Bacillus pumilus: one gene and its partner. The protein of the gene in region 2 interacts with the protein of the main gene of each other region in a pairwise test. Links are inferred from orthologs where the notes say so. Each region holds a gene or a part of one and is shown on either strand. Other genes may lie near its edges.

Region 1 (4,933 bases), 160 kb from region 2 along the record:
ATCACTTTAGCTTTAGTGGATTAAAATCAGCTGTTATTAACACACTACACAATGCCTCTCAAAAAGATGAAATAATTGCTCCAGAGAATTTGGCAGCAAGTTTTCAAGCAAGTGTCATTGAAGTACTTGTTGGAAAAACATTAAAAGCGGCAGAGGCCTATGGCGTCAAGCAGGTTGTCCTAGCTGGTGGCGTCGCTGCCAATAAAGGTCTGAGAGAAGCCTTAACAACAGCATTCACAAAGCTTCCTGACGTAAAGGTCATTGTTCCTCCGTTATCTCTTTGCACAGACAATGCAGCCATGATCGCTGCTGCTGGAACCATTGCGTTTGAGAGAGGAATAAGAGGCGATATGGCGATGAATGGCCAGCCGGGCTTACCACTTGTCTCATATGAATGAAAACGCCTGTGGATACACAGGTTTTTTTCATTTTTAATGAAAGCGATTTATTCACAAGCAATCCGGGTATATCCACAATTGTTAGAAAATTTCGTTATAAAATGATGGGGATGTGCATAAATATGATCTTTTATGTGGATATGTGATTAAATATCTGTGGACAAAGTGGATAAGTCTATTTTTCAAAAGAATAATAAAGAACTTATTGTGGATACTAATGTGGATAAGAAATCTCCACTAAAGGAAAAAAGAGCACCCATTAGGGCGCCCATTAAGATTCGGATAGCTCTTCCCACTCTGCGAAAAGGGATTCGAGCTCTTGATGAAATGTATCATTTTCTATTTGAATGTTTTGGACCTTCTCGTGATCTTGAAAAATAGCAGGATCACATAGAAGCTCTTCATTGTCACCAAGCTTCGCTTCAATGATAGCAATCCGTTCTTCAATTTCCTCGATTCTACGCTGCTTTTGTCTTTCTTTCTTTTTTAGTTCTTTTTCTTCTGCATAAGAAAGCTTTGCTGTTTCAACTGGCTTTGCTGCTTGTTTTTTAAGCGCCTCATTTTCTTGAATCGCCTCAAGCTCTAATTGTTCATCTTTCTTTTCAAGATAGTAGTCATAGTCACCGAGATACTCTCTTGTTTCTGTAGGTGACAGCTCGAATACTTTCGTTGCTAGGCGGTTGATAAAATAACGGTCATGCGAGACAAATAAGATAGTTCCCGGATAATCAATGAGCGCATTTTCTAAAATTTCCTTACTATCTAAGTCCAAATGGTTCGTAGGTTCATCAAGTATCAGGAAATTGGCTTTTTGGAGCATCAGCTTTGCCAGGGCAAGGCGCGCTTTTTCTCCACCGCTTAATGCATGAACGGGCTTTAAGACGTCGTCACCGGAAAAGAGGAAGTTCCCTAAACATGTCCGAATGTCTTTTTCATTCATGTGAGGATAGTCATCCCAAAGCTCATTGAGCACTTTTTTGGAGGATGTCAGTTTGGCTTGTTCTTGGTCATAGTAGCCAATGGTGACATGAGATCCAAAGGTGATGTCGCCTTTTGCAGGCTTTAATGTGTTCGTTAACGTTTTTAAAAGGGTTGATTTCCCGATCCCATTAGGACCAATGAGTGCCACGCTATCCTCGCGTTTGATCTGAAATGAAAGAGAGGATAGAAGCGGTATTTTTTCATCATAACGAATGTCGAGATCATGTACCTTCAGCACGTCATTGCCGCTTTGTCTCGTAATATCAAAATGAAAGTTTGCGGATTTTTCATCACCTAATGGCTTATCTAAACGATCCATCCGTTCCAGCTGTTTGCGTCTGCTCTGGGCGCGCTTTGTGGTCGAGGCTCTTGCTAGATTGCGATCTACGAAATCTTGAAGCTTTGAGATTTCTTCTTGCTGCTTTTCGTAAAGCTTCATATCACGCTCTAGTTGCTCAGCTTTCAGATCAAGATACTTACTATAGTTGCCTGCAAACTTTTTCATAGCCGTTCTTGAAACTTCATATACATGGTTCACCACTTTGTCTAAGAAGTATCGATCATGGGACACGATCAGAATAGCGCCTGTATAATTTTGCAAATACTGCTCCAGCCATGATAAGGTATCAATATCTAAATGGTTGGTCGGCTCGTCCAGAATTAAGAGTTGTGGTTTCATTAATAAGAGCTTTCCAAGCGCTAGACGGGTTTTCTGACCACCACTTAAGGATTGAACGGTTGTCTCATCTTCAAAGTGACTAAAGCCGAGCCCATGAAGAATAGAGCGGACATCTGCTTCGTATTGATAGCCGCCTTGATCTTTAAATTCCTGCTGTAGCCTGTCGTAGGTTTTCATGAGGGAATCCAGCTCGGCACCTGTGGAAGAAGCCATTTTCTCTTCAATGGTTCTCATCTCTTGTTCCATTTTTTTTAAATGATCAAAAACCGATAATAATTCGTCTTTTAACGTACGTGTAGACGTCACATCGGTATGCTGTGCTAAATAGCCGATCGATAGGTCTTTCGGTTTGATGATCTCACCTTGTTCGTAAGACAATTGACCGGCAATGATTTTCAAAAGGGTGGATTTGCCTGCGCCGTTACGACCTACAATGGCAATCCGATCCCTTGCTTTCACTTCCAATTTTATATTCGTTAAAACGGTATCAGCACCAAACGATTTGGACAGCTGATTCACTTGTAGAATCATCATGTAACTTCACCTCTGCTATAATATGTTAAGTGTAGCTTATCAGCAGTAAACCAGCAAATATTACATACAATCGCCATATTCAAATGAAAGACAGATAGGAAAAAATAGTGTATCATTTGAGTGAGGGAGCGTTGAAAAGATGAGGCAATTTAGCCACTTTAACGAACAAGGAAGAGCAAAGATGGTCGACATTAGTGACAAATCATCTACTATGAGAACCGCTGTTGCTGCTTCAAGTGTTCGTATGATAAAAGAAGTGTTTCATAAAATAGAGCAACGTGAAATTGGAAAAGGGGATGTGCTGTCTGTTGCACAGGTTGCTGGCATTATGGCAGCAAAGCAAACATCTACCATTATTCCAATGTGTCATCCGCTTGCATTAAAAGGAGTGGATATCTCCTTTGATTGGGAGGAAGACGGAAATGCGCACATTCTGAACATACAAGTACAGGTGAAAACAAAAGGAAGTACGGGTGTGGAGATGGAAGCGCTCACCTCTGCTTCAGTATGTGCACTGACCGTTTACGACATGTGCAAAGCGATTGATAAAGGCATGATCATCGGTCCTACCTATTTAATTGAAAAGACAGGCGGGAAAAACGGTGATTTTCACAGAGCATCTGATATTTAAGTTGGAGGACCTTATATGAATATAGATCAGTCAAAAATTCCACAAGCGACAGCCAAACGTTTGCCGCTATATTACCGTTTTTTAAAAAATCTGCATGCATCAGGAAAACAAAGGGTCTCATCGGCAGAGCTTAGTGATGCAGTCAAAGTGGATTCTGCTACCATTCGCCGAGATTTTTCGTACTTTGGTGCACTTGGGAAGAAGGGGTATGGCTATAATGTCGATTACCTTTTGACCTTCTTCAGAAAGACACTTGACCAAGATGAAATGACCAATGTCATGCTCATCGGTGTCGGGAATTTAGGGACTGCTTTTTTACACTATAATTTCATCAAAAATAATAATACAAAAATTTCAATGGCTTTTGACGTCAATGAGAGTAAAATAGGTAGTGAGATAGGCGGCGTGCCTGTCTATGATTTGGATAAGCTTGAAGAGCATGTTCAAGAGGTAGGAGATATACCTGTTGCCATTTTGACAGTACCTGCCGTAGCAGCTCAACCCATTACAGATCGTTTGATTGCCCTTGGCATCAAAGGGATCCTTAATTTTACGCCGGCCCGATTGAATGTGCCGGAACACATTCGAATTCATCATATAGATTTGGCGGTTGAACTTCAGTCTCTTGTGTATTTCTTAAAGCATTACTCTATTACACAGGAGGATTGACGAAAAGGGGTAAAGGGGGTGGAGCAAATGGGTCCGATTGGTCCTGGAAGTTTGGTTCTGATTGCGATTGTTGCGCTCATTATTTTTGGGCCGAAAAAGCTTCCTCAATTAGGAAGAGCAGCAGGAGATACATTACGGGAATTCAAAAATGCCACAAAGGGTTTAGCTGATGATCAGGAAGAAAATAAGAAAAAAGAAGATCAGTAGAATAGGATGAGCTTCATGAATGTCAAAGATATGCCGCTTATGGAGCATATTGTGGAACTGCGAAAACGTTTAGTGGTCATTGCGATGTTTTTTGTTGCCTTTATGGTGGCAGGTTTTTTTCTCGCTAAGCCGGTCATTGTATATTTACAAAATACGGATGAAGCGGCAACACTGACGCTGAACGCGTTTAAGCTCACAGATCCTCTGTACGTGTTTATGCAGTTCGCATTTGTCATTGCTTTGGTTTTGACGTGTCCCGTGATTTTGTATCAGCTATGGGCGTTTGTGAGCCCTGGCTTATATGATAAAGAAAGAAAGGTGACACTTGCTTATATTCCGATTGCACTGCTTTTATTTTTAAGCGGTGTGGCTTTCTCTTATTTTATTTTGTTTCCGTTTGTCGTTGATTTTATGATACGGATGTCGAATGATTTAAATGTAGAGCAAGTCATTGGGATTCATGAGTATTTTACATTTCTGATGCAGTTAACACTTCCATTTGGCTTTTTGTTTCAGATGCCCGTTGTGTTGATGTTTCTCACAAGACTTGGCATCATCACACCGATGTTTTTATCAAAAATACGGAAGTATGCCTATTTTGTCCTCCTTGTCATTGCCGCACTGATTACACCGCCAGAGATCGTTTCCCACCTCATGGTTACTTTGCCGATGCTCGTATTGTACGAAGTGAGTATTGTCATTTCGAGAGTGACCTATCGTAAAATGCAGCAAACAGAGACAGAGGAGAAAGAAAATGATGATGTCTCATAAAAAACATCGTGATCCAAATAAGGGTCACGATGTTTTTTCTATTTTGACAGGAATTGATTGATT
Region 2 (5,441 bases):
TGAATGATCCACCTTGTAGCTCATTTAGAGACAATTTGTTATCTCGTGCTTTTTTCGCAAGATGACCAATTTCCTTTTCAATCCCTGCAAACGACAATCTGTCTGCATCACGGACAACCGGTACGACAAGTCCTTCGTTAGCAGCAACAGCGATGCCGATGTCATAGAATTTCTTCAAGACAAGCTCATCACCTTGAATTTCTGCGTTAAGCAGCGGATATTTCTTCAGTGCTGCTACAACTGCTTTTGTGAAGAAGGACATGAAACCAAGCTTTACATCATTTTGTTCAAGGAAGGCATCTTTACGGCGCTTTCTTAAGTCCATCACAGCTGTCATATCTACTTCATTAAATGTCGTCAGCATTGCAGCCGTTTGCTGAACCTCAACTAAACGTTTGGCAATCGTTTGTCTGCGGCGCGACATTCTCTCACGTTCAACTGGCTTTCCTGGTTGTTCATTTTGCACCGCAGCATTTGCTTTTGGCGCGGCTTTTGGTGCACTTGCAGGTGCTTCATTCTTTTGATAAGAAGCAACATCCTGCTTTCGTACCCTGCCCAGCGGATCTACGGTTGGAATTTCAGATAAGTCTAGCCCCTTCTCTCTCGCTAGTTTTCTAGCTGCAGGAGAAGCGATGGTTCTGCCATTACCAGATTTCGGCTCTTCTTTCACTGCTTCTTCTTTTTGAGCAGCAGCCGGTTCATCTTTCGGAGCTGGTGCAGACTCTTGCTCAGGTGCTGGAGCTGCGGTCTCGCTTCCGCCAGCTTCACCCGCTGCAATTGTTCCGATGACTTCTCCAACTTGTACAGTGTCACCAGAATCTTTCAGCACTTCTTTGAGTACACCAGATTCTTCGGCTGTCAGTTCGACATTGACTTTATCTGTTTCAAGCTCTAACAGGTATTCTCCCTGTTCCACATAATCGCCCGGCTGCTTGAGCCATTGAGCTATCGTTCCTTCCGAGATCGATTCCGCTAATTCAGGTACTTTAATTTCCGCCATTTTTCATTTCCCCCTTAGTTTTTGCGAGTCAAGCTATCAGATACAATTCGTTCTTGTTCTTTTTTATGCACAGTTGGATCGCCCTCAGCCGTACTTGAACGTCTTCTTCGGCCGATGTAACGTACTTTTACTTTTTCAGGCGCAATTTCACGTAAATATGGCTCAATGTATCCCCAAGCCCCCATATTTTGTGGCTCTTCTTGCGTCCATACGATTTCTTCTAAGTTTGTTAGTTTTGATAAAATCGCTTTAATATCTTTGGCTGGGAATGGATATAGTTGTTCCACTCTCGCAATGTGAAGCCAATCTTTCGGCTCTTCCATTTGAGTAAAACGATCACTAATATCAATGGATACCTTCCCGCTAGATAGCACAAGGCGCGATACTTTTTCATGATCATGCACAAGGCCTGGTTGTTCAAGAACTGGTTGGAACTGTCCATCCGTTAATTCCTGGACTTCAGACAATGAGTTCGGGTTACGAAGCAGACTCTTCGGTGTCATGATGACAAGCGGACGAATCTCTTCGCGAAGCAGCATCTTCGCCTGTCTTCTTAGAATGTGGAAGTATTGCGCTGCACTTGTGAGGTTCGCCACTGTCCAGTTATTCTCAGCAGCTGATTGCAGGAATCGCTCTGTTCTTCCACTTGAATGCTCAGGACCTTGTCCTTCATATCCATGAGGCAAGAGCATCACTAGACCTGATTTTTGTCCCCATTTTGCACGTCCAGCCGAAATAAATTGATCGAAATACACTTGAGCCGCATTTGCGAAGTCTCCAAATTGAGCCTCCCAAATGACTAACGTTTCAGGAGAATAGACATTATAACCATATTCAAACCCGATGACTGAGCCCTCTGACAGTGGACTATTATGAACAGTAAATGATGCGTTTGCATCACTTAGCTCATGAAGAGCAATAAATTCATTTCCAGTTTGACTGTCGTGAAGAACAAGGTTTCTTTGAGCAAAAGTACCGCGCTCTGAATCCTGTCCGGTCATTCGAATTGGCGTACCGTCTTTTAATATAGATGCAAATGCAAGTGCTTCTCCAAGTGACCATTCTACTTTACGGTCATCTGTAAACACTTTTGCCCGTTTTTCAAGGATCCGTTTAAGCTTACCAAATACTTGGAAATCGTCCGGCCAGCTGATCAATTCTTCATTCAGCTTACGTAATACATCAAATTCTACCGATGTATCCACTGCTGGGAAGCCATTTGATACTGGTTCTGGCAGTTCAATTTCTTGAATCGTATGCTCTTTCTTTGAAGGCACCTTTTGATAGGCTTCTTCTATTCTCGTCGCTACAGCCTGCTCGATTTCTTCACGCTGTTCTTTCGTTAGAAGACCTTCTGAGACAAGTTTATCTGCAAAGATATTCTTGACCGTTTTGTGCTTTCTGACGGCATCGTATAGCATCGGCTGAGTCGTAGAAGGCTCATCCATTTCGTTATGACCATATCTGCGGTAACCGATCAAGTCAATTAAGAAATCCTTCTTAAAGCGTTTGCGGTATTCCACAGCTAATTGAACAGCTGCTAAACATGCTTCTGGATCATCTGCATTGACGTGAACAATTGGAATCTCAAACCCTTTTGCAAGGTCACTTGCATATTTCGTTGAGCGAGATTCATTGCTTTCCGTCGTAAATCCGATCATATTGTTTGCAATGATATGGATCGTTCCACCCACTTGATAGCCTACAAGTTGACTTAAATTTAATGTTTCTGCCACAATTCCTTCTCCAGGAAATGCTGCATCACCATGAATTAAGATGGCTAATGCCTTTTCAACGTCTTGAGCTGGATATCCCTTTTGAGTACGCAATTCCTGAGCGGCACGTGTGCTACCTTCAATGATTGGATCAATGAATTCTAGGTGACTTGGGTTATTAGCAAGCGTGACTCTCGCACTCTTTGTATCTTCGTCTTTAATTTGACGATCCGCTCCTAGATGGTACTTTACATCACCAGTCCATCCGTAGCTGATGCCAATAGAGCCTTCTGATGGAACGAGCTCTTTATTCGGCGCATGCTGGAATTCCGAGAAAATAATCTCATATGGCTTTCCTAACACATGTGCTAATACATTTAAACGGCCTCTGTGTGCCATTCCAATGTTAATATTTGAAGTCCCTTGTGTAACAGACTCTGAAATAATTTCATCAAGTACTGGGACAAGTGCGTCTAAACCTTCTATCGAGAAGCGCTTTTGCCCAACAAATGTTTTATGAAGAAACTGTTCGAACTGCTCAACTTCTGTTAATCTCTTGAATACAGAAACTAGTTTATCGGCTGGTTTTTTCTTAAATAATTCACCAGACTCGATTGATTTTGAGAGCCAGTTCCGCTCTTCGAAATCATGTACGTGATCAAACTCAAATGAAATCGTACGCTTATACGTATTTCTCAAATGGTTAATGGCTTCTATGCCGTTTGAAATGTGTTTTGGTGCGTCAGGACTAATAATAGATATTGGAATATTCTTGACGTCTTCTTCTGTTAAGCCGTACTCCTTTAAAGGAAACAGCTCTTGTAATTCCTTTTCTTTGCGAAGAGGATTGACGGAAGCATTTAAATGGCCATACGTTCTGATGTCTTCTGCCAGTTTAACGACTGATGCTATCTTTTGGATTTGTTCAGAAGTAACTACGCTATTTTCTTTTTTCCCAATTTCCTCCTTCATTTCACTCGGTGGTGCACCAAGTTCATCAAATATGCCTCTTAGATCTTCATCAACACTAGTAGGATCCTGGACATACTGATCGTAGAGCTCGAGCACATAGCCGAGGTTCGGACCATGAAATTCTTCCCAACTCAACGGTTGTTTCACATCATTTTGAAACATTTTGAACACTACCCCCAACTTTGATCATCAAGTGATTGAACACTATCTCGATATAACTTCCAGAACACAATGACCAAATTTATGTAATAAAACGCTTCCAATAATATTCTACCACTGTTTCGGATTACTTTCTACATTCTTTGTTCAATTAAAGATAAAAAATTCACAGAAAAACAAAAAATTTAAATCATTCCGAAAAATATTTTGAGGGAAAGGGGCAAAACCTTATGCCCCAATGCTTTTATGCAGTAATTTCTTCAGTAACGGATATAAAACATCTGGCAATGTATCGACATCTGGTACAAAAATGCTGAACTTGCCATACATATCTTGAATCGTTTTCATCTGCGCTTCTTCGATCGGTGAATTGGATAAAAACACATTGATGACCTCAATGCCTTTTTTCCTCGCCTCAAGAACTGCTTCATGTGTATCGACGATCCCATTTTGTTCGTAGCTGAATGCAGCCGGTTCTCCATCAGAAAATACAATGAGAAACTTTTGCTCTTCTCTTCTTTTTAATATCATTTTTGTCATTTGGCGAATCGCATAGCCATCCCGATTATCCTCTTCCGGTTCAAGAGACATGATGGAAGGGCCTGCATCAAATAAAGAATCTTTGAACGACACGACTGTGTTAAAATAGTTCGGCTGACTTGTTTCTGATGCATCGTTTGTATCTTCCCAAAACCCCACAATTTGATGTGGGACTTGAACGGACTTTAAGGCTTCATGAAATAAAACAATGCCTTTTTTCGTCTCGTCCATCTTGTCAAACATGCTGGCAGAACAATCCACTAATAAAGTGAACACAGCATCAATCTCCGTAGAAGGTGCCTGTTTTTTATAGAAGAGACGCGGATTTGACTCTGTAAAATAACGAATGAGCTTTTTACTCAGTCGTCCTGCATGAAGATCCGTTTTTGGCCATGTTTTTTTATGTTCGAGCGTTTTTTGAATCATCTGTTTTAGCCGTTTCTGATAAGGCTCAATCTCCTTGGCATGCTGTTTGTATACGTCGATTTGCTCTGGCGCGGGAGGTTCTGGTGAAATCATGACTGGAAATGCATATTTGTTCTCTTTTCCATTCTCATGAGCATCCGCCCCGCTTTCTTCGCCTTCAGCCTCTTCCAGCGCCTCAAGCTTTGAATAATCTTTTCGATGAGTCTGCTTGGCAGAGCCTTGGACAGTGCCAAGTGCTTGATCTCCGTCATCGCCTTCTCTTGCTGCATCCTTCCCGAGATCACTTTTCCCGCCGTGCTCTAAATCAAATTGAAGGAAGCTTTTTGATGGGGCCTCTGTTTCCCGGTGCCACACTTCCATATACTCTTCGTGGATGTCTTCATCACCCTCTTTTTCCCGGTCGACTTTGATGTCCTCACTTAATTTAGGTTTCCTTTTCAAGTCATGAAATAGCGGTTCTTTTGCCGCTTTTTCATAATCCAATTCGGGGAAGAAAAAGTACGTATTCAGCATATCTTTATCAAGAAGCTCATCAAAACCTTCCATTAATTCTTTGACAATGACTGCGATATCTCCGGTTGAATGCGCTTCATAAACACGCTCGAGACTTGATTCAATAAACGGAATCA

Evidence for each region.
Region 1: the proteins of sucA (region 2) and GPS65_RS12115 interact in binary tests that used the Escherichia coli proteins (3 or more experiments, as listed by UniProt). The link is inferred for Bacillus pumilus from one-to-one orthologs.

The regions. Positions count from the first base shown.
Region 1 is NZ_CP047089.1:2,441,359-2,446,291, forward strand. Bases 132-3,032 are described here. They hold GPS65_RS12115 (ABC-F family ATP-binding cassette domain-containing protein), read right to left. Parts: upstream 2,593-3,032; coding sequence 670-2,592; downstream 132-669. Other genes in these bases: tsaD (tRNA (adenosine(37)-N6)-threonylcarbamoyltransferase complex transferase subunit TsaD), read left to right, coding at 132-398; moaC (cyclic pyranopterin monophosphate synthase MoaC), read left to right, coding at 2,732-3,032. In the rest of the region: more of tsaD, read left to right, coding at 1-131; more of moaC, read left to right, coding at 3,033-3,223; GPS65_RS12125 (redox-sensing transcriptional repressor Rex), read left to right, coding at 3,239-3,892; GPS65_RS12130 (twin-arginine translocase TatA/TatE family subunit), read left to right, coding at 3,920-4,099; twin-arginine translocase subunit TatC, read left to right, coding at 4,106-4,870; GPS65_RS12140 (hypothetical protein), read right to left, coding at 4,909-4,933. UniProt on the Escherichia coli protein: Genetic data indicate it may be involved in ribosome assembly or function.
Region 2 is NZ_CP047089.1:2,277,529-2,282,969, forward strand. What follows is about bases 815-4,223. They hold sucA (2-oxoglutarate dehydrogenase E1 component), read right to left. Parts: upstream 3,850-4,223; coding sequence 1,015-3,849; downstream 815-1,014. Other genes in these bases: odhB (2-oxoglutarate dehydrogenase complex dihydrolipoyllysine-residue succinyltransferase), read right to left, coding at 815-1,000; GPS65_RS11190 (vWA domain-containing protein), read right to left, coding at 4,075-4,223. Also shown: more of odhB, read right to left, coding at 1-814; more of GPS65_RS11190, read right to left, coding at 4,224-5,441. UniProt on the Escherichia coli protein: E1 component of the 2-oxoglutarate dehydrogenase (OGDH) complex which catalyzes the decarboxylation of 2-oxoglutarate, the first step in the conversion of 2-oxoglutarate to succinyl-CoA and CO(2).